DNA from 2 places in the Occallatibacter sp. FHG110214_02 genome. Region 2 is predicted to be linked to the other one. Evidence: riboswitches for the same ligand, from Rfam matches in the RefSeq annotation. Region 2 holds a riboswitch; the other holds the start of a gene.
The links. Region 2 has a riboswitch for cobalamin ahead of metE (5-methyltetrahydropteroyltriglutamate--homocysteine S-methyltransferase). Riboswitches for the same ligand answer to the same signal wherever they lie in the genome.

Region 1: linked by a shared signal. The riboswitch ahead of AC5S3R_RS17940 (carboxypeptidase-like regulatory domain-containing protein) and the one ahead of metE (5-methyltetrahydropteroyltriglutamate--homocysteine S-methyltransferase) in region 2 are both predicted to bind cobalamin.

What each region holds. Positions count from the first base shown of each region.
Region 1 covers NZ_JBZYWK010000025.1:72,191-81,044, forward strand. The annotation lists partial or broken gene AC5S3R_RS17935 (histidine phosphatase family protein) at 198-605, shown strand; cobalamin riboswitch at 701-900, shown strand; gene AC5S3R_RS17940 (carboxypeptidase-like regulatory domain-containing protein) at 941-1,666, shown strand; gene AC5S3R_RS17945 (outer membrane beta-barrel protein) at 1,663-3,735, shown strand; gene AC5S3R_RS17950 (Tn3 family transposase) at 3,746-6,724, opposite strand; gene AC5S3R_RS17955 (hypothetical protein) at 6,744-7,235, opposite strand; gene AC5S3R_RS17960 (LexA family protein) at 7,442-8,059, shown strand; gene AC5S3R_RS17965 (barstar family protein) at 8,224-8,854, opposite strand, start outside.
Region 2 covers NZ_JBZYWK010000006.1:78,255-92,555, forward strand. The annotation lists gene AC5S3R_RS07535 (APC family permease) at 1-262, opposite strand, end outside; gene AC5S3R_RS07540 (DEAD/DEAH box helicase) at 416-1,549, opposite strand; gene AC5S3R_RS07545 (D-arabinono-1,4-lactone oxidase) at 2,039-3,451, shown strand; gene metE (5-methyltetrahydropteroyltriglutamate--homocysteine S-methyltransferase) at 3,542-5,818, opposite strand; cobalamin riboswitch at 5,964-6,165, opposite strand; gene pabB (aminodeoxychorismate synthase component I) at 6,229-8,094, shown strand; gene AC5S3R_RS07560 (TetR/AcrR family transcriptional regulator) at 8,123-8,755, opposite strand; gene AC5S3R_RS07565 (DHA2 family efflux MFS transporter permease subunit) at 8,849-10,489, shown strand; gene AC5S3R_RS07570 (TetR/AcrR family transcriptional regulator) at 10,582-11,265, shown strand; gene AC5S3R_RS07575 (SRPBCC family protein) at 11,289-12,254, shown strand; gene AC5S3R_RS07580 (methyltransferase family protein) at 12,260-13,588, shown strand; gene AC5S3R_RS07585 (Dyp-type peroxidase) at 13,696-14,301, shown strand, end outside.

The DNA of each region.
Region 1 (8,854 bases), on a different contig from region 2:
CAAACGTCGCAAAGGAAATCATCCGTGTACCCAAACTAATCCTGATCGCTCATGCAGCCACGCAAGCACAAAGGCGAGCAGCCTTTCCGCTCGATGAGCCCATTGCTGAAGAAGAGATTGCCAGGATTACCAAAACCAATTGGGTGCTACCTCGCGCAGAATATATCTACTTCGCGCCAGAATAGCGCACACAGCAAACAGCACACTACTTGAGATTGCAGGCTGTTGTCGCTCCCGCACTGCGCGATTGCTACTATGGGAGATGGCAGGGCCGAAGCATGGAAGATGTGCAGACAACAGAGCCGGATGGAATCCTGGCATGGTTGACGGACGCGAGTGCCTCTCCTCATGGCGGCGAGTCCATTGAAGAACTAGTAGCCAGGGCTGGAAGCTGGATGAAAGAACAAGGTGATTTGGGTCACACCTCTACGGTTGCAATTACTCATCCAGCAGTAATTCGTGCCGCTATTGTTCACGCTCTGCATATCCCCGCACAGACATTCTGGCACTTCGACATTGCGCCGCTATCTCTTACAGATATTAGGTTTAGCCGCGGACAGTGGACCGTGCGATGTACCGGCTGCTCTTTGCACACAGCAGAGTAGGCAAGCGGGAGCGACGCAAGCAACGGACCTGTTCGTCTTGAATCACCACATACAGGTACTACAGCAATTTTTGGCTTGGTAGTGCTGTGCTATGGTGAGTTTCAGATATTCCGGGTGCCCGCGAGGGCGTAATAGGGAAGCCGGTATAAGTCCGGCACGGTCCCGCCACTGTAATCAGGACATGGAGCTTCCAAGTCGCCACTCGGATGAAACCGGGGAAGGCAGCAGCTCTGCAAGCTGCATAGCTGCAGCTTGACCTGAGAGTCAGGAGACCTATCCAGGATGAATTTACGATTTTTCTCCGCGTGGAAACGGAGGCAATCGCTCGCAAATCTTTGAGCCTCGCCTACCCTTTTCTCGCCTGCGAGGTGTTTGTGTTTTATCCAGTGCTTAATGCTCTTCATGTTGCTAGCCGAAAGAGCGTTGCTTCTCTTCTCTTCCTTACATTTTTTCTACTGGGTGCGCTTCCTGTTTTTGCCGCAAGCGGTGGAAGCATCTCCGGCGGAGTCGCAGACCCCAGCGGCGCTGTGATTGTCGGAGCAACGCTCAAGCTGGTAAGCACCACGCAGCAGACAGTGTGGCAGGCAGTCACGGACAAGGAGGGGCGTTACTCCTTTCCAGATCTTCCAGTAGGACATTACGACCTGACTATCACTGCCAATGGATTTGCACCTCAGAAGGAGATCGACGTTGCCGTTGATACGGATTCAGCCATCCGGCTGGATTTTGTTCTTGCTGTTGGAGAGCAAGCGGATACGGTGACAGTAACAAGCGATGCCGCCGTGCAGATTGAAACTACCGCGACACATCTCGGCGAGGTTGTTTCCGGTGCGCAGATGACTGCGGTCCCCTTGAATGGGAGAAGCTATACGGATCTGCTCGCGATTCAGCCGGGCGTTGCACCTATTTCGACGCTCTTGCCCAGTTCCGTCATTATGGCGGGAGTTACTGGAAGCCTCGATCCTTCAGGAGATCTTAACCCCGGCAACCTTGCAATAACGGGCAACGTGAGTCCTCCAATGGATTTCTCGTCAACGGAATCGATGTGCAGGAGCACATGAATGGTGGTACCTCCATCATTCCTAACCTTGATTCCATCGAGCAGTTCCGCGTTCTGACCAACAACTTCGATCCGGAATACGGCAACTACAACGGCGGGATGGTCACTGTTGTTAGCAAATCAGGCGCAAGCCAATTTCATGGAGAAGCGTTTGAATTTCTGCGCAACACTGATCTCGATGCGCGTGGATATTTTGATCCCACACGCTCTGTTTTCCGGCAAAACCAATTTGGTGGAACGGCAGGAGGCCCAGTAAGAAAAGACAAGATATTTTTCTTTGCCGATTACCAAGGCACGCACACCACGCAAGGCATCTCTACCGGAAACATAACGGTGCCTACTACTGCTCAGCGTGGCGGCAATTTCCTTGACCCCTCTTCAAGTCAGAGCCAACTTACTGGCAGAGTCAGCGGGTCATACCTTGCGTCGCTGCTTACGCAAGAACTTGGCTATGCAGTTTCCGCAGGAGAAGCCTATTCACAAGTCTTTTCCAATGGTGTAATTCCACAGAGTGCATGGTCTGCGCCAGCAAAGAATTTGCTCCAATACATTCCGAAGCCCAATACCGGCACCAGCCAGTTTTCTACTTCTGCCTATGACCAGACCGTGCGCGACGACAAAGGCGCGGCACGTATTGACGCCAACACGCGTCTCGGCCAATTGTTCGGCTATTACTTTATTGACGACTACGATCTCGACAATCCCTATCCGGGCTCGGTGGCTGGTGCGAGCATTCCGGGCTTCCATGCTCTCACCATTGGACGAGCACAGTTATTTTCCATGGGGGACACCAAGGTCTTCAGCGCGAATACCGTCAATGAATTTCACTTCGGCTATCTGCGCAATGCGAATATCGTTGGCCAGCCGAAAGGCGGGCTTGGTGTGAGCATGACGTCGCAAGGGTTTACCACGGGAAACAGCGGCGGAGCGGGAATCTATGTGCAGGCACCTCAGTATGAAGGCATCGAGAACATCACCTTCCCTACCTTCGTCATGGGCGTCCCCATTACCAATATGACGCAAGTGAATAACACAATCTATCTCGGCGACGGTCTTTCCCGGGTGATTCAGGCACACACGCTCAAATTTGGTGTGCAATTCCATGCCGACCAGATCAACACTCACCCGAATGCCACCTTCAACGGAACTTTCAATATCGACGGCACGGAAACTGGCTCCGCCTTCGCGGATTTTCTGATTGGCACCCCAAGCAACTTTACGCAGTCATCCGGCCAGCCGTTCTATCTTCGCAACCGCTATCTTGGCATGTATGTGCAGAACAGTTGGCGCGCACGCGGTGATTTGAGTATTAACGCAGGTCTGCGCTGGGACATCATCATGCCCTTTTGGGAAAAGTACAACCAGTTGCAAACCTATATCCCCGGTGCACAATCCACGCTATATCCGGGCGCGATTCCGGGCATGGTCGTGGCTGGCGATCCCGGCATTCCCAAAACAATTGCACCCACGAGCTATCACAACTTTGCTCCTCGCCTTGGCCTGGCTTGGACTCCGAGACCAGAGAGTGGCTTCTGGAAAGTAATTCTGGGTTCCGGTGGCCAGAGCAGTATTCGCGTAAGTTACGGCCTTTTCTATACGGAGTTTCCTGGCCTCGCGACGGGCATCATGTATGCAGTTCCGCCGTTCGGCTACAACTACCTGAGCCCTGCTCCGCCCTTGTTTGCGACACCGTTTATTACGGCTGCAACTGGAGTCAACAATGGCCAGCGATTCCCGTTCGACTTTCCGCCACACAACGTATCGAAGTCGAATCCCGATGCTTCTATCAACTGGGCGAACTTTACGCCGCTCTCTGCTGACCCGTTCTTCGATCACAACAACCGCGTGCCTTATATCAGCAATTACATGCTCTCCATTCAGCGGCAGATTATGCGCGGAGCCGTGCTGACCGTTAGCTATGTAGGCAACCAGGGGCATCATATCCTTGCGGTGGTTTCGGCGAATCCGGGCAATGCTGCGCTTTGCGTCAGTCTCTCAGGCTGCGGGCCATTCGGTGAGGATTCGAGGCTTGGCAATGATTCGTACGAAAAATTACAGAAAGCAGGTTAAGATATTGATTCTAAGTAAGAACCGAAAGATCTGGTTTCATTGGGTCAGATGGTCGATCGAAGTCTAAGACATAGTCGCCGAACCGATTGATGTGCCAAGTCCGGTATGGCGACAAGAAGGAAAGCATGTCAGCCGTGATCTCCACGCCTTCCTCCCGGAACTGGCGGATTGCCACTGTCATCGCCTGAACATTGTGCAGGCAGACCATGTTGGCGACCAGGTGGCTGTACTTGATTAGTTTTCGCTGCTCATGTGCCACGTTCTCCTGGATGATTCCCTCTCCTCCGAAGAATACCCACTGGATGAAGTTGTTGAACGCCTCACTTTTATTGGTCGCGGCGCTAATCATTTTTCTCAGCTCGGCAGTTTCGACGTAATCAAGCAAAAACAGTGTCCGGATCACCTTACCGAGTTCCCGGAAGGCCTGCGCCAACTGATTCTGATTTTTGTTGCCAAACCGTCGCAGAATTGTCGATGCAGTAATCTTGCCCAGCTTGATCGACACGGCCACTCGCAGCATTTCCCTGTAGTGGTCCGCAATTAGTTTCCAGCGGATAGGTCCAGCGAAAAGATCGTCGATGTTGCGATATTTCGTACCTGCCATAGGCCTGAAGAAATCGAGCTTATGCACCCCTCTGATTCTTGGCATCAGCTTGATGCCAAGAAGATATGAGATTGCGAAGACGGCGTAGTTCTGCGAGTGAGTGTCGCCGTGCAGTGTGTCAGGCTGGATGTCCGATTCATTCTCGATCAGGCCATCAAGGATGTGAACTCCTTCATACACTCCGCATGGGATGAAGCGGCTGAATAACGCAATATATTTATCTGAAACATGGTAGTAGCCGATGCCTCCATACCCGCCGTAGCGGATGTGATATTCGGACATCATGTTCTGTTCATAGAGATCCCATTTCGTGCCATCGGCCGATGCACTTTTGCCTCCACCCCAGTAGCCCGGCAGTTTATACTTCGCATAAATATTCGTGACCTGAACAATCGCCTTTTCCAAAGCCTCTTCGGTTACATATTTAAGATTCAGCCAGCCTATCTGTTTCCGATTGACGTCCTTGATCGAGCGGCTCGTTTGTACGGCCCCAAGATTGCAACCGTAACAGAAGAGCGTCGTGACGAAGCGCTGTGGCAGATCTCCGATCCTGCTTTCCCTGCCGGATAGGTGCCGGAAATGTCGATGTAGCTTAAGCCACCGTTCAACGTCAATCAACACGTCCAGAATACTGATGGGCATCATCCGCTCGCGAATCATCAAATCAAGTTTCTCGGCCTCCAGCGGTTCCTGCGTCTTTTCCATACGCCGCAGCGACAAGCGCCCATCAACAATTGCGGCATGGGCGTTGTCCTTGAAGCCGCGATCGACATCCGACGAGCGCCGAGCCAGTTCCTCACGCAGTTTGTTCACTAGAGCCGATGGATCTACTTCTATACCTGTGACCTCGCCATATTCGATCACTTCTCTCTCGAAAGTCTCAAGATCTACGAGCTGCTCGCGGTAGTCGTCATACTTTTCGCTACGCTCAATAAACAAGTTGCCAACGCGTAGTTCGTCACGAATGTGCTGGTGAATCGCCAATTCGAGGCTTCGCCGATGCACCTCGCCGAAGGCCAACTCTTCGGACGGCGATATGAAGACCAACTTCCGCCACTGTCCACTCAACCAGCTCAGATCGGTTCTTCCGTCAATTCCGATTTCTCCAAGTGAAATAAACTCGCCGCGGGAGGTCTTTAACCACTGGAGAGCGCTGATCAGCCTTTCCAGTGGCCTGCTGTCACTGGCTGATTTAGGCTTAATGATCTCCAGACAATTGAACAATAGCGATCGTGTCCCTTTATAGCTCATCTCCAGAAATGGCAAATAATTCTTGTTCGCGAACGCCAGATGCTCTTCGCACATAGTAATCAGCTTCTTGGCATCGTCTCCTAACGTCATGCTAATAGCTCGCATACGCTGTTTTGCATCTCCCTCCACCTGGAAGGCCAGCAAAGCCTCGTGAAAGCGCTGAACCAACGTATCAACGATTTCTGTATGTTCCTGTTGGTACTCCGTGAGTCGGCGATAGGCGGCGCTGTGCATTTTGTCGTATATGCGAATAAACAAATCTGCAGCGTTATCTAGTGCTCGGGCGTGACATGATCGAATAAAGATTACGGCAAGCGCGTAACGCTTGTTAGGTTTAAGCGCAGCCATCTCAGCGGCATTTAGCGCGCGCGCAAAGGCACGGTAATGCTTTAGCTTACCCACTGGAATTGCTTCCACAGACGGCAAGCCTGCTGACAATGTTTGCAGTAGCCGAACGTGGTCTAAGTATTGACGAACGGCTGCATTTGTCGGTTTGGCAGGTTCCTGTTTCAAGGAATGCCAAGCTGTCGTGGCTGATTCGCTGTAGGACTTGAAGAGGTCGTCGATTCGTGCGCGAACATCGGTCGACAAAGACTTGATTACTGCATCATAGTGCTGTTCCTCGACTTTCACGCGAGCACTCACGGCCACCCGGTCGAGAGTCGTAAATCCGGGCAACTCGTAGCTATGATGCACGAGTTCTTCCAGAAGGACGTTGATAATATCCGGGATCTGATGCATTGTCTGCGCCGCATTCTCAGCGTGTTCGATCAGCCAACATCTGTCATCGAGGGGACGGATTCTCATTCTCTTGCGAGCCAGGTTGATGTTTGCCTGGCGAGTTCGTCCAGAGTCGAGTCCTTTGATTTCACTACGCGTCAGCGTTCTGGCTAATCCGTAGGAATGTGCAATGTGATCAAGATACGGCCTCGGTACTTCTTGCAGAAGGGGAAAATAGCCGAGACGCTGCGAGCATTTGAGCAAGATCATCAGCGCAATACGTTTAATTGGCGTCGCGGCATTCTTCTTGGCCCATGCCACCTCGCCCTCGCTTGCGGTGTAATGATCGCTCAACTCTCGCGGCCGGGGTTCAGGTTGCAGCCGCGGATATGCAGTTTCTTCGATCGTGGCCAAAGCGCGGTACCAACTGTCGTCAGATCCAGAACAATTTGCCGGTAGAACGGTGACGGATCACCGCATCGAGATCGCAGTCGCGCTCCTCAGCGATAGTGCGCAAGCGTCCCAGCAGAGTGTGCGCCGAGACATCAATGGACTGGCCGGATTTGGTGTCCAGCGTGAGCGAATAGCGAGAATCGCCCTTAAAAAGACGCCTAGCGCGGCACGGTTTCAGGCACCAACGTTCGATTTGTTGAAGCACAGCCTCAGAACGGGACTTCGAGAAATCGCGCGCTGTCAGGGTCAGTTTCAGTTCGACCCGCATGGCGCGTGCGGCCCGCATTCTTTTGGTGCGCTCAAGGGCCCAGGCTTGGGCGATGGCACTCGGATGTGGAAGCACCGATGCCGGGCTACGTGTTTTTGAATGGCCCCCACTCTGTTGCATTTTTCTCCTTATGTCGCGAGATTTGCAATCTTGAATAATGTAACATATATCAAATGGTAAAGAAATACCTGATTCGGCAAACAAAACATTTGGCCACCGCAGCAGGGGTTGAGTTGATCAAGATAAACGGGAACCCCACTTTGGACCGTTTGAACATCAGCCCAGGGCTCAGTGTTGCGATTCGGAAATCAGGTCCAAGTGGTGGTGCACAATGATTTCCCGCAGTGTCGAGAACGCCTTTAACCACTCCCTACACCTGCAACGAGGGGCACAGCATCCGGTGGCGGCGTATGTCTAAACACGGTGGAAAGCGTGCCGGAGCCGGTCGGCCGCGCGGATCAGGTCGTTATCATGGCGAGTCGACCAGTGTTATACGCGTCCCAACCTCACTGGTGGACTCGACAAAGGCTCAGCTAAATGAGTACGCCCACATACCACGCATTCCGGCGCGGCGCCTGGCAAAAGACACCCGCAGCGGCGGTCCTCGGGGTTTTGTTCTGAAGCTACCGGGTACAACAATCCCTAGGGACGAGCGCGCGGAAGAACCTTGCGACCTCAACGCGCTGATGGTACAGGACCCGGAATCGACATTCCTCTATGCTGTTTCGGGGAACTCAATGGATCGAGCCGGCATCTTCGATGGCGACAGTGTGCTGGTCGACCGGCGCTTGCAGGCTGTTGAAGGAGATGTTGTCGTTGCCATTATTGCGAGCCAGGGGCACACGGTCAAACGTCTGCGTGGCAGAAATGGAGCCCTCTCCCTCGAACCAGAGTCAAACAATCCGGAGTTCCGAAATCATATTCTCCGACTCGATAAAGGAGACGTCATTTGGGGGGTAGTGACAGGCGTAGTACGGCGTGTCAACAAGCCTGTTGCATCGAGCGGAATGGATACTGCTCCATCCTGAATACGAAAATCGTACTCGGGTTTATGCGGATTTTGGGGGCAGGTCATCTCGATGGGTGGTGTGTCACTACCTAAACCCGGTGCGAAGCACCGTCCGGGAACTCGGCGAGTAACCAGAAGCTGAGGGAGGCGCAGACGCAAAAAGGCCGCCCGAAGGCGGCCTTGCTATTTGTCCTCCCAGCCAAGGTTCCTGATGGCGTCCCTGGCTACTCTGCGACGTTGTTCGTCGCGTTCGCGGACTTCCGACCATGTTTGACAGTTGTAGATCACGGACTTTGCTTCCGTAACAGTTGTTCCCATGAGACCAGCGATTGCATACATCGAGTCGCGTTCATCCATGCCGTGTTCGCGCAAGAACGATAAAACCATTTCGGTATCTGCTCCAGCGGCTACAAGGTTCTCCGCCTCCTGATAAGCTGCTGTCTTTCTGAGTTGAACCGGCGCTTGATGAATATTTATGAACAACTCTCCCATATGTTCACAGAGAGGCTCTTTGAGTACCCTCAGTAGGGACTCTTTCAGGGCTTCACTGCCGGAAAAAAATGCGTGGAATGGAACTGGTCGAGTTCGTTCGCCGAACTCTCCGCGCTCATCCCTCCAACTCCGCACTGTTGCTTCCACAACTTCTACAAGTGAAAAAAAGCCTTCAAAAGGCAGAGATGGCAGATTGTCTCCGTTAGAGATGAACAAAATATATCCTTCAGCCCTCGCCCAGGAAAGATCTTGAGTCAGGTCCAGCAAAGCGTTCCAGTTACGTCCAAAATAAGGAGGAAAATTCATGGATTCGGAAAATGCG
Region 2 (14,301 bases):
GACGCACCCATGCGTAGAAACCGCCTTCTGCCGGCACGGCGGAGGCGAGTTCTCCCAGCATCAGGGCAGTTGGGAAGCTCCAGAAAAAGGGAAGGAGAAAGAGCAGAAGAAGAGCGCGGCCATAGCCGCCGTAGCCGATGATGTCCTCAATGTCATACGGCCCGCCCGACACCATGAAGTAGGTGGCGGCAAGCAGGGACAGCAGACGAAGCTTACGCATGCCGGGGGCGCGTTGGCTGGTGGGCAATTTCTCTTCGCTCATCCTTTTATGTATGAGATTGTCTGTTGGACTTGCAGCAATGAAATTCGTTCCTCAATCTTACCGGAATAAATATCGGCTGCTGGAACAAATACACGCCAAATAAAACGGCCTCCTTACAATGTAAGGAGGCCGTGAAGAACCACTCAATGGAAATTAAGCAACCTGCTGCATCGATGCGTTGTTTGCGCTTACGCGGTACTTCTTCGGAGTAACCGACAGAGCGCGCTCAATCTTCTTCAACGCTCGCACTTCGTCCGGAGCAGCAAAGGTGGAAGCTACGCCATGGCTTGAAGCGCGGCCCGTGCGGCCTACGCGATGCACGAAGTCTTCCACTTCGCGCGGAATGTCGTAGTTGACCACGTGCGCCACGTTGGCCACGTCAATGCCGCGAGCAACCACGTCCGTAGCCACCAGAACGCGATGACGGCCTTCGGCAAATCCGCGGAGAGCGGAGCTGCGTTGCGACTGCGAGCGGTCTCCGTGAATGGGGGCTGCCGTGAAACCGGCCTTGGACAAGCGGCGTGCGACGCGATCCGCGCCATGCTTGGTGCGCACGAAGACCATAAAGCTGCCGTCGTGCTGGTCGAGCAAGTGCTCCAAGAGCTCCTGCTTCTTGTCCGTCGGAACCTCGAAGCTCTGCAGCTTCACGTTCGGCGAAGGCTTCAGCTCGGAAGCAATCTCCACGCGCACCGGGTTGTTGAGATAAAGATTCGTCACCTCGCGAATCGCGGGGCTCAGCGTGGCCGAATAGCACAGCGTCTGCCGGTCTTCAGGCAGCACGGCTGCAATCCGCTTGATGGCCGGCTTGAAGCCCATGTCCAGCATGCGGTCCACTTCGTCCAGCACCATCATCTTCACGCCGTCGAGCTTTACCAGGTTGCGCTGGAGATAATCCTCGAGACGACCGGGGGTGGCAACAATCAGGCGGGCTCCCTTGCGGATTGCAGCCAGTTGCGGGCCTTCCGCAAGACCACCGCACACCAGCGCGGCTCCGCGTGGATTGCGCGTCAGCTTGTTCCAGTTCTCCATCAACTGCATTGCCAGCTCACGCGTGGGCAACATGACCAGAGCCTTGGTTTCCTTCGGGCTCTCCGCCAGGCGCTCAATCACGGGGATCAAAAAGCTGAGCGTCTTGCCGGTGCCGGTCTGTGCCGTTGCCAGCACGTCGCGGCCTTCCAGCGCGGGAGGAATCGCCATCGCCTGAATCGGCGTGGGGTTAATGAATTTCGCATCGGCAAGCTGCCGCTGCATAGTTTTTGAAAGCTCAAGTTCGGTAAAAAGTTTCAATGTGTTCCTATCGTGCATTCCAGCCCGCAAAACCATCCTCCAGAATTGTTTCTGGAATCATCCATGGCTTGCCTAGGCGAACGCAGTCGCATCGCTTCCGCAACAGCGCGGAAGACTTTCAAATTTGATATGCAGAAAAACCCGTATCCGGAAACCTACCCGAAAAATCCACACAAACCGATTCAGGATTTGCCACACGTAGCGTCTTCGACTGCACCACGCTGATGCGTGGCAGCCTGGTCCGGTCAATCACCTTAGAGGGTGAAACCTTGACTTCAATGGACCATTACGCTGAGGGGTCGGGGAATTTATGTAGAGGGCGATCTAGCGGATGAGGCAAGAACGGCTCACAACCAACAACTGAGCGTACCTTAAGGATACCACGAAAGCGTTTTTAACGGGGACACGCCTCCCTTAAGGCTTGCGCATCGCATCAGCAATCGAGCATATTGGACAACTGTGCACAAAGAAAGGGCTGGCAACTTCCCTATGAGTAAGATGCGCGATACGTTGAATTTGAATGACATAGAAGCAATGCGCGAAGACCGCGCTTCGCTTGACCGCAGGGAGTTTCTGCGCCTCGGCACGGCAGCTGCAGCCGTCTCGGCACTGGAGCAAAACCGCATGCACGGACAAACGACGAACGTTCCGCGAGAAAACTGGAGCGGCACTTTTCACTACCACACGGATCACGTCTTTCAGCCTGAGGACTCCGCCGCAGTGGTAAAGGACATCAGCACGACTGCCAAGCTGCGCGCTCTTGGTACACGGCATTCCTTTAATGACATCGCAGACTCCAACTCCGCCCAGATTTCCATGCTGGGCCTCAAGACAGTCGAGGTAGACGCCGCAACGCATTCCGTGCGGGCTGGCGCGGGGATTCGGCTTGGTGATCTGGCCATCGCTATCGACATGCAAGGCTGGGCGCTGCACAATCTTCCTTCACTGCCGCATATCTCGCTCGCAGGCTGCATCTCCACTGCGACGCACGGCTCTGGTGTTCATAACGGAAACATCTCGACGGCTATTCGCGAGGTTGAATTTGTCGCCGCTGATGGAAAGCCGCGCAAGCTCTCCCGCGCACACGATCCTGCGACCTTTCCCGGCGTGGTTGTTGCGCTAGGAGCGCTCGGCGTAATCACGCATCTCACCGTTGATGTGCAGCCCAGCTTTGAAGTAGCGCAGGTCATCTACGAAAATCTTTCCTTTGACACGCTCGAATCGCACCTGGCTGAAATTATGGGGGCCGCTTATAGCGTGTCTCTTTTCACTCATTGGCAAGGCAACAAGGCTGACCAGGTGTGGATGAAGCATCGCGTGGCGCATGGAGCTAAAGCACCTATGCCTGCTACTTTCCATGGTGCAACGCTTGCCGATAAAAAGCTGCATCCTGTGGGCAGGGATGCTGATGCGACTCCCTGCACGGAGCAGGGCGGTATATCTGGGCCGTGGTATGAGCGCCTGCCTCACTTCAAGCTCGCTTTCACGCCGTCTGTCGGGCATGAGATCCAGACGGAATATTTCGTTCCACTCGATGAGGGTTACCAAGCTATTCGTGCTGTGGAAACACTGCGCGACCGCATCACGCCGCATCTGCTTGTCACCGAGCTCCGCGCTATAGCAGCGGATGACCTGTGGTTAAGCATGGCCTATGAGCGCTCATCGCTGGCAATTCACTTTACCTGGAAGCCCGAAGCAGATGCCGTGCACGAGCTGACGCCACAGATAGAAGAGAAGCTTGCGCCCTTCAACCCAAGGCCGCACTGGGCGAAGGTTTTCTCCGTTTCAAAGGAACAACTGGAACATAGATATCCGCGTGCAAACGACTTCCGCAAGCTTGTGCATACTTACGATCCTGAAGGAAAGTTCACCAACGATTTCCTGCAACGCACTATTCTGTAGACAGCGGATGAACGCTCTCCGGCAGAGGATATTCCCTTGTTGAGCATGAATAGAATGAGACAGCCCGTCGCGCCGGGCTGCCTCATTTGCTTATGCGTACACTTCCATGCGGAGCCGCAACGCCGCTGCACACATATTGCTCAGTGCAGACTCCGTCTCCGCCCATCCACGCGTCTTCAATCCACAGTCTGGATTCACCCAAAGCTGTTCCGGCTTAAGCACCTGCCTGGCCAGTTGCAGTAGCGCATACATCTCCTCCGCATCTGGCACACGCGGAGAGTGAATGTCATACACGCCGGGCCCAATCTCGTTTGGATAGCCATGTGCGCGGAAGGCATCCAACAGTTCCATACGCGAGCGTGCCGACTCCATTGAAATTACATCGGCATCGAGCGCGGCAATTGACGGCAAAATGTCTTCAAACTCGCAGTAGCACATGTGCGTGTGAATCTGTGTCTGGTTGCGCACGCCTGTAGTTGCGAGGCGGAAGGCCTTCACAGCCCAGTTGAGATAGGTATCCCAGTCCGCACGCCGCAGCGGCAGCCCCTCGCGCAGTGCAGGCTCATCTACTTGAATGATGTTGATTCCCGCGGCCTCCAGGTCTTTCACTTCTTCACGCAAAGCCAGCGCGATCTGCCACGACGTGAGTTGGCGCGAAATATCATTGCGCGCAAACGACCACTGCAGAATGGTGATTGGCCCAGTCAGCATGCCCTTTAGCGGACGCGTGGTTAGTGAACGCGCATACTTGCTCCATTTCACTGTCATCGGCTCAGGCCGCGAAACATCGCCAAAGACAATCGGCGGCTTTACGCAACGTGAGCCGTAGCTCTGCACCCAGCCATTCTCTGTGAATGCGAAGCCTTCAAGAAACTCTGCGAAATACTCGACCATGTCGTTGCGCTCGAACTCGCCGTGCACGAGAACATCGAGCCCAATCTTCTCCTGCCGGCGAATGCAGCTTTCCGTCTCTTCGCGTAAAAACGCATCATATTTTTCGAGCGTTTCGTGTCCTCGCTTGTAAGCAGCACGATGCTTACGCACCTCTGCCGTCTGCGGAAAAGAGCCAATCGTTGTCGTCGGAAACAGCGGTAGACCAAGCGCCTCGCGCTGCACTACGGTGCGCTCGCTATACGCTGACTCCCGCGCAAAATCGCTCTCCTTCAGTGCATTAAGTTGCGCACGTACCGCCGGGTTGGTCGAGGACTCAGCAGACGCACGGTCTGCAATCGCGGCAGCATTCTGCTGCGCTGCTTCAACGTCTCCCTTGGCCAGAGCAACAACTTCATTCAGCTTTTCTTCGGCAAAACGCAGCCAGCTTTTGAGATGCGCGGACAACTTCGTCTCGCTCCGCAAATCATGCGGCACATGCAGCAGCGAGCATGACGGCGCCACTATAACCCGCCCTGCTCCAAGCACACCCACTGCGCGAGACAGCAACACAGACGCCTCCGCGAAGTTCGTTAGCCAGATGTTGCGCCCTTCCACGCATCCCACGCTCAGAACCTGGTGCGGTTTTAGAACCGCAAGCACCTGTTCAAGTTGCTGTGGCGCGCGCACAACATCAATATGCAGACCAGTTGTGTTTGCGTCCACTGCAAGAGAAAGATTTTCTGCCAGCCGACCAAAATACGTGGTCAGCATGATTTTGATTGGAACGGATCGTAGCTCGCCATATACCTTACGGAAGAAGTCCACTGCCTCAGTGGAAAGATCTGTTGCAAGAATTGGCTCATCAATCTGCACCCACCAGATCTTTTCCTGCGCAAGTTGCGCGAGAATTGTCTTGTATGCAGCAATCAGCTTGTCCGCGAGCGAGAATGCGCCAAAACCATCCACCGCTTTGCCTAGCAGAAGCAACGTGACCGGACCGATCAACACAGGCCGCGTCTCAATGCCCAGCAGGCGCGCCTCATGAATCTCGTTCAACAGCTTGGTGGTATCCACTGCAAATGAAATGCCGTCGCTCCACTCCGGCACAAGATAGTGGTAGTTTGTATCGAACCACTTCGTCATCTCCATCGCCGTCTGCTCGTGGCTGCTGCGGGCCATGGCAAAGTAGCGCTCCAGCGTAACCTTGCCTGTACCGAAACGCTCCGGCGTTGCGCCAAGCAGAACAAGCATATCGAGCACCTGGTCATATAGTGAGAAATCATTTGAAGGAATGAAGTCGATTCCCGCGTCCTTTTGCAGCTTCCAGTGCCTGGCACGAAGGTTCTTCGCAATCTCCAGCAGTTCTGCCTCCGTATGTTTGCCTGACCAATAACCTTCCAGCGCAAACTTCAGCTCGCGCTGGCCTCCCATGCGAGGAAATCCTAAATTTGCGGTTTTAAGTTTGGGGATATTCGATGCCGTATCTGCAAGCATTTTGGTTCTCTCCTTGATGCGTGAAAGAACCACCCATGCGCAGGCATGCTCCGCGTCGCGTGAAAGCGCAGAAACAGCTATGGCCACCGGCTCCAATCCACGAGAGCGGTATCCTCAGCGCACCCACGGTCAGCGCACTGCGCTTCCATGGTGGTGGTGGCAGGCCGGTATTCGGACTTTGGGCTGCCTACTCTGTTGCCGCTTCCCATCTCTCAGGAGACAGTGCGTTGGCTTGCGCCGTGCAACATTTCGTTCCCATCACCGCTGCGGGACAGCGCCGGATTCTCACCAGCTTCCCGTTTAACAAACCGCCCGTGGGCGATTTGACCTGCACACGTGTAGTCTACTGCACGGGCTTGGAGAGAAGGCAAGGGCAAACATCTTCATACCCCCATGTGTTGCAATGAGAAGTGGCACTCATTCCCGTGAAAGAACCGATGCAATATCCACTCGAAGACTGGCCGACGTATGCAGCAGAGCATTACGGCTGCGTGCTGTTACAAACAGCACGCACCGATATTGAAAACCAGAGCAGCTTTCTTTTCACCGATGCGCTGCAAATTCTCTCTGCCAACAATCTCGATGAAATCCCTGCTCTCTTCGCATCCATCGAGAAGGCGCTGCAGGATGGCTATTATGTAGCAGGCTTTTTGAGCTACGAAGCTGGATATCATTTTGAGCCCGCCGCTCTCGGACAGGTCGCGGCGCTTGCATATGCGAGTGATTTTCCTCTGGCATGGTTTGGTGTCTATCACGCCCCGCTTATTCGCAAAGAGAGTGCATCTTTACCCGCTGCTTCCGAACCTTGTGACGAAGACGCCGAAGAACCTTCTGCAATCTCCTTAGGCATCTCCCCGTCTGAATACCGCGACCATGTTCAGCAGGTTCGTCAGTTCATCGAAGTCGGAGATTTCTACCAAGCCAACTTCACCATGAAGATGCGCATGCGTTACAGCAAAGGCGCTGCGGAGTTGTTTGCAAAGATTATGGAGAACCAGCCGGTTGCTTATGGAGCGCTTATTCACACTGGCCAAGCACATATACTCTCAGCCTCACCGGAGCTTTTCTTTCGTAAGCAGCAAGACCAAATCACCGTACGCCCGATGAAGGGCACGGCTCCCCGAGGTCGCGATCTTGAGGAAGATGCGCGTATGTCCGCATGGCTCGCGGCAGATGAGAAGAATCGCGCGGAAAATGTGATGATTGTCGATCTCATGCGCAATGACCTAGGGCGCATCTGCAAAACCGGCAGCGTTGAAGTCACGGATTTATTCACCATTGAGCGTTATCAGCAACTGCTGCAGATGACCTCAACTATTCGCGGTGAGCTCAAGCCGCAAACGAGTTATTACGAAATTTTCCGCAGTCTTTTTCCATGCGGCTCCATCACTGGCGCGCCCAAAGTACGTACCATGCAGGTTATTCGTGAGCTTGAAAACGGGCCACGCGAGATTGCCTGCGGAGCCATTGGTTTCTTTTCACCCAATGGGGACGCGGTCTTCAGTGTCGCTATACGCACGGTGACGCTTCAAAAGGGAGAGGCCAGGCTGCGCGTAGGCTCAGGCATTACGCATGACTCCGACCCGCAGGCTGAGTACGAAGAATGCCTATTGAAGTCGAAGTTCCTCACGCACACATCACCGCGGTTTGAGTTGATTGAAACCATAGCATGGACAGATGACTTCACACTGCTCAATCTCCACCTTCAACGTCTACAAAATTCCGCTACCTATTTTGATTTCGCCTGTGACTCACAAAATATCCGCCAGCAGCTATATCAGTTGGCGAAAACATTTCCGCAAGGAACCCATCATCGCGTTCGTCTGCTGTTGTCGCGCTCTGGCACTGTCTCTATCACCAGCACTCCTCTGACTCCATCCAGAGAGTCGGCCCTTCTACTGCTCTCTCCCATACAGGTCGATTCATCAGATGTTTTTCTACGACACAAAACAACGCGGCGTGTCTTATTTGATGAAGCTCTTGCGCAAGCACAGGTTGCGGGTTGTGATGATGCGCTCTTCTTCAGCACACAAGGCCATGTGACCGAATGCGCCATTCATAACGTGATGATTGAGAAGAATGGAAAGTTGATAACGCCGCCGCTTGAATGTGGTTTGCTGCCCGGCGTCTATCGGCAGCATCTGCTGGCAACACATCCTGAAATCGAAGTGGCAACAATCACGCGAGAAGAGTTTCTTTCCGCTGAGCGCATTTTCGTTTTCAATTCTGTACGGGGATTGCGGCTGGCAAAAATTCACAACCGCTCCACCGCATAACCACTGCGCGTGAAAATAAAGGACTAGGTCAGGCTTTCTGCATCCCGCGCGTCGCTCCCAGCGCCCGCAGCATAAACGCCGTCAACTGCTCAATCTCTTCTTCGGGGGAATCTTCTGTCCGCGCAATCCTGCGCTCGTGAATCCCTCGAATCATATCCATCAGCGCCCACGCCGCCACTTCAAAATTCTGCTGCGGAATTTCTTTCCGCTCCGCGGCTTCCATAAATAACGAAACGAGATAATCCACCGCGGGCTTGCGCCATTTCAGGCTCCGTTTACGGTCGAGCATCTCGCGATTCACGCTTGAAATCACACGGTAAAACGACTGCTTCTCTCGCCAATAACTCAATCGAACCGCAACAAATGCCCGCAAACGTCCTACAAAATCCTTCGCCAGGGCAATCTGCTCTTCCGTCAGCGCGGAAATCTCCGCCAGCGCCTGCCCTACCGTTGCCTCGTAAATCTCGTCCTTGGAGTTAAAGTAGGCATAGACCGTCGCCTTCGCAAGCCCTGCCTCCGCGGCGATGTCATCCATCCGCGTGCCCTCAAAGCCCTTGTCGCCAAAGACCTTCGCTGCCGCCTCGAGAATCTCCCCTCGGCGAAACTCCGTAACAATCTGCCTTTTTCGCTCTTCCGCCGTTTTGGTTGCCGTCTTTGCCATCGACTTCCTGAATCCTTGCCCCAGTGTACGGCGTCCAATTCATTGACTCATACGTTCAATTCACTGAACTGATGAGTACAGTTAAGCTTCCCCATGATTAAAGAACAGGAAATCGCCGAGCACGAAGCGCCCGCAGCTATGCCTGTGCACGCACTGCCTATGCCTTATCCCGAGCCTGCCCGGAAGGTCTTCAGCCCATGGATTGTGGCGATTGTCGTCACAATCGGCACCTTCATGGAGGTGCTCGACACTTCCATTGCCAACGTTGCCCTGCCCCACATTGCCGGATCGCTTTCGGCCTCGCAGGACGAAGGTTCCTGGGTGCTCACCAGCTACCTTGTTGCCAACGCCATCATTCTCCCCATCAGCGGGTGGATCTCCAGCGTTGTTGGCCGCAAGAACTTCTTCCTTACCTCGGTCCTTTTCTTCACCATCTTCTCTGCCTTCTGCGGGATCGCACCTTCACTCGGCACGCTGATTCTCTTCCGCGTTCTACAGGGACTCTCAGGCGGCGGTCTGCAGCCGTCCGTGCAAGCTATTCTTGCCGATGCTTTTCCGCCGCACAAGCGTGGCATGGCCATGGCGCTCTACACCATTGCCATTCTTGTTGCACCTGTGCTTGGCCCCACGCTCGGTGGCTGGATTACCGACAACTATTCCTGGCGCTGGATCTTCTACATCAACATTCCGGTCGGCATTGCCTGTTTCTTCCTTGCTCGCATGGTGCTGGAAGATCCGACCTACATGAAGCAACAGTTTGCGGCTAATCGCCGGAACCTGCACATTGACTACGTTGGCCTTTCGCTCGTATCGCTTGGCCTTGCGACACTTGAAATTGTGCTCGATAAGGGCCAAGAACTCGACTGGCTCGGCTCGAATTTCATCGTCAGCTTCGTCATCATCGCCGCAGTCTCGCTGCTTGGGCTTATTGTGTGGGAGTGGAACCACGCCAGACCCATCATCAATCTGCATCTGCTCAAAGAACGTAATTTCCGTACCTGCTGCATCCTTGTTCTGTGCCTGTACTCGGTGCTTTATGCAACCACATATCTGCTGCCGCTCTACATGCAGCAGATGATGAATTACGACGCCACCACTGCGGGTTTTGCGCTTTCGCCCGCCGGCGTCTTTACCATGATGGCTGTGCCGATTGTCGGCTACCTGCTCGGCAAGGGGCTTGATCCGCGCGGATTCATCTTCACCGGGCTCACGCTGATCGCCATTTCGCTCTGGTGGATGGGCTCTATGAATCTGCAGTCTGCAGAGATCGATATGATCCTCCCGCGCATCCTGCAGGTTCTTGGCGTTGGGCTCACCACGGTTCCCATCAGTACCATCATGTTTCGCTTTCTGCCCAAAGAACAAAGCTCGCAGGCTGCCGGTATCTACGCTCTTGTGCGCAATGAAGGCGGGAGCATTGGCATTGCTGTCAGCAGTACACTTCTGCAGCGCAAGGCCCAACTTTATCAGCAGGTTCTCGGGCAGCATACCGATGGGACATCTCCTTGGGTTCAGCAGTTTGTTGCCGGAGCAGCATCGCGTCCCGGCAACTCGCACGACACGCATTACCGCGCCCTTGCTCAGCTCTACTCGCAGATGCAGCAGCAGGCCACGCTGCTTTCTTACATGGATCAGTTCCGTGCTTTAGGAGTCGTCATCCTTATTCTCCTGCCGCTGATTCTTATGCTCAAGCGCCCGCCTACGCTGAAGAAGATTGAAATCGACGCTCACTAGCGCATTTCTTTCAGAACGGTACAATTTAATTATTTTTGACCATAGTCAATTTTCTTCTTGACACCCCAGCGCGGTGGAAACAGAATTTGACCATGGTCAAAATTGATCCGTCCACCACTAAAGGCGAACTCACTCGCGAAACAATCTTCCGAGTTGCGCTTGAGCTATTTCGTGAGAATGGCTTTGATGCAACTACAATGCAGCAGATCGCCGCGCATGCCGGAGTTGCCAAGGGAGCGGCCTACTACTATTTCGACAGCAAAGAGGCCATCATCCAGGCTTATTACGAAGCTGTTCAGTTTGCGCAGGAACAGCTCTGCGCGGAGACATTTGCAGAAACCGCGAATGTAAAGAAGCGCCTCCTGGCCGCAATGCATTCCAAGTTTGACCTGGCGCAGAACGACCGCAAGCTGCTCGGCATCATCTTTCGCTACACCGGAGAGCCCACACATCCGCTTTCGTGCCTCGGGCCGCAAACCAGTGAAATGCGCCGACGCGCCATGGCGATTTTCGCGCAGGCTCTTGAAAGGGAAAAGCTCCCGAAAGACCTGGAACAAACTCTGCCTCTGGCACTGTGGGCGCTGCAAATGGGCTTGCTGGTGATGTTTCTCTATGACGACTCTGCCGGGCAAAAACGCACACGCTTGCTGGCGGATGGCTCCATTGACTTCACGCTGAAAATGCTCACGCTCGTTAAGCTGCCTGTGCTTCGCCCCGTCCGTACCAAGCTGCTGTCGCTTTTGCGTGATGCGCAGCTAATCCCAACGTTGAACTAAGCCTATCCCTTCAAGGAGGCGTAATGTCAGCACAAGAGATGAACTCACAGCAGAACCCTGAAGACCGCGTGCCGGCCTTCAACCAGCTTGAGCCGGAGCCATTCAACGCCCAAAGCGGAACGCGCTGGATTGCAGGCGCGTTTCTCGTTACAGCATTTTTTGTTGGAACGTTGGCATACCGCCTCATCATGCACGCCGGTCTTGGCCACACTTCACTCATGTTCATCGGGATTCCCGGCATACTGGCGCTGCTCCTTGTCCTTGCGCCACGTCCGGAATCCGCGAAAGGAAGCATCCTGCGCGGCATTACGCTTGCGCTTCTTATCATCGCTCCGCTTGTGGGGGAAGGCTATCTCTGCATTCTCTTTGCGTCACCGTTGTTTCTCGGTGTTGGACTGCTCATTGGAGCCATCATCGATCTCGCACATGAAAAGGGAGCCTCAACCTTGAGTTGCGTTGTGTTGCTTCTGCCGCTCTCGCTGGAAGGAGTGGTGCCGCAGCTTACACCCAGCCGCGCGCAGTCTGTCGAAGTCACGCAGGTTGTCAACGCATCTGCTGATGAAGTTCAGATTACGCTTGCACAGAATCCGGCGATTCATACGCCGCTGCCGCGCTTTCTGCGCATCGGTTTCCCTCGTCCACTTGAGGCACATGGCTCGGGCCTGGGCATCAATACGGTGCATGTCATTCACTTTACGGGTGCAGAGGGTGACCCTCCCGGCGATCTCGTTATGCGCGTCACCGTCTCGGAACCCGGCCATGTGCGCTTTGATACCGTTAGCGACTCCAGCAAGCTTACGCAGTGGATCTGCTGGAAAAGCTCTGACGTGAGGTGGCGTTCCGTGGATGCACAGCATACCGCTGTCACCTGGCGCATCACTTTTGACCGCCAACTCGATCCATTCTGGTATTTCGCTCCGTGGGAACATGTGGCCGTGCGCGAAGCAGCCAAATATCTCATTGCCGCGAATGCTACGCCGCAGAGGTAGTACCCATGCAAGATACTCTTTGGATTCGCGTTGGCGTACTTTACTTTCCGCTTGTTGTGGCAGTCATTGCGGTTGCCACACGCCCACGCCGCAAACGCATCTTTGCAGCGTGCCTGCTCGGCATTCTGTGGACGCTGCCTACGCTTCTGATTCTGCAACGCATCAACCTGGTCACGCACTGGTGGAGTTTTTCTCCCGATACGCCTGCGCTGCTTGGCATGCTTCTTGAGTTCTACATTGGCTGGGCGATTTTGTGGGGCTGCGTGCCTGTCCTTACCTTTCCTACTCTTGCTCTTCCAGAAGTGCTTGTACTTTTCGGAGCGCTGGATCTGTGGGTCATGCCGTTTTGCAATCCGCTTCTTGTTCTGCAAAGAAATTGGCTGATGGGAGAAGCCACGGCACTGCTTCTTGTTCTCACTCCTGCCTACTGTCTTGCGCGCTGGACTCTTCTCGGCACGCATCTGCCGCTTCGTGTTGCATTGCAGGCTATGCTCTCCGGCCTTATCTTCCTCTTTCTGCTGCCTGAGTTGGCCTTCGCGCTTCGTCCTGCGCCTGGCATTGTCTCTGTGTGGCATCCGCTTCTGTCTATGCCGTATGCACTTCTGGTTGCGGCCCTGCAATGCGTGGCCATTGCGGCACTTCCGGGTATCAGCGCGGCGCAGGAGTTTGCACAGCGCGGCAACGGCACGCCTATCCCCTATGATCCGCCGCTGCGCCTTGTAACCAGCGGAATCTATCGTTACTGTGCAAGCCCCATGCAGCTTTCCTGCACGGTTGTCATGTTTCTATGGGCGCTTTTGCTTCGCAATTCATGGCTTGTTCTGGCTACATGTATCTCTGCCGTCTACTCCGCTGGCATTGCCCATTGGGATGAAAACCGTGACCTTGCCAAGCGCTTTGGGACAGCCTGGCAGCGCTATCGCACAGACGTTCCAGCGTGGCGCTTGCGCTGGCTTCCTTATCATTCCGGCGAGCCAGCCCGGCTTTACGCCTCCCGCACTTGCGGACAATGCAGCGTGATGCGGCGATGGATTGAAGCTCAGCATCCTGTTGGTCTCACGCTCCTTGATGCCGAGTCTCTTCCGCATGGTTCCATCCGGCGCATGCGCTACGATCCAGCCGACGGCGCTCCCGCGGAAGAAGGTCTGCTCGCCTTTGCCCGTGCGCTTGAGCACATCAACCTCTACTGGGCATGGTGCGGCATGATTCTGCGCCTTCCGGCTTTTCACCAGGTACTTCAATTTGTGCTGGACATTTCAGGCTTTGGTCCGCGAAGCATCCCAGGAGCTTGTACTGTTCCTCTCGAAACTCATTACAAACCTGGCGCGGTATAAAAGTATGCGTCGCTTTATATGGCATCTGCATTGCCGCTAGAGGAACGGCAACCCGCAGTTCGCATAAAAATGCGATACTCAGGTGGCAGGCAGAAGCATAGATCGAGATGGAAGCTATGGACACCCCCGGCGAGCTCATCGAAACTGTTGTTCCACAAGCTATCGTTAGCCCGCTTACCCGGGCCGCAATCTTCCTTGTACTGACCGTCCGTCAGGATGAGGATGCTTACACGCAACTGCGCTCTTTCTGCGCTGGTCTCTCCGGCCTTATTCGCGCCGTGGACGCTCGCGACCTTGAAGCAGGGCTTACTTGTGTTGCCGGATTCGGCTCCGATATCTGGGACAAGCTCTTTGGAGTGCCACGGCCCGCGGAGCTGCATCCATTCAAGGAAATTCACGCCGCTAATCGTCACGCTGTCTCCACACCCGGCGATATTTTCTTTCACATTCGCGCTCAGCGCGTGGACTACTGCTTTGAATTGGCCACGCACATTATGGAGAGCATTGGCGGCGTAGTTACCGTGGTCGATGAAGTGCAGGGCTTCCGCTACTTTGATGACCGCAGCATGGTGGGCTTTGTAGACGGCACGGAGAATCCTCGCGACAATGCGGCACGTGAGGCTGTGCTCACCGGTAACGAAGACACGGTGTTTGCCGGTGGCAGCTACGTCATTGTGCAGAAGTATATCCATGACATGCAGGGATGGAATTCC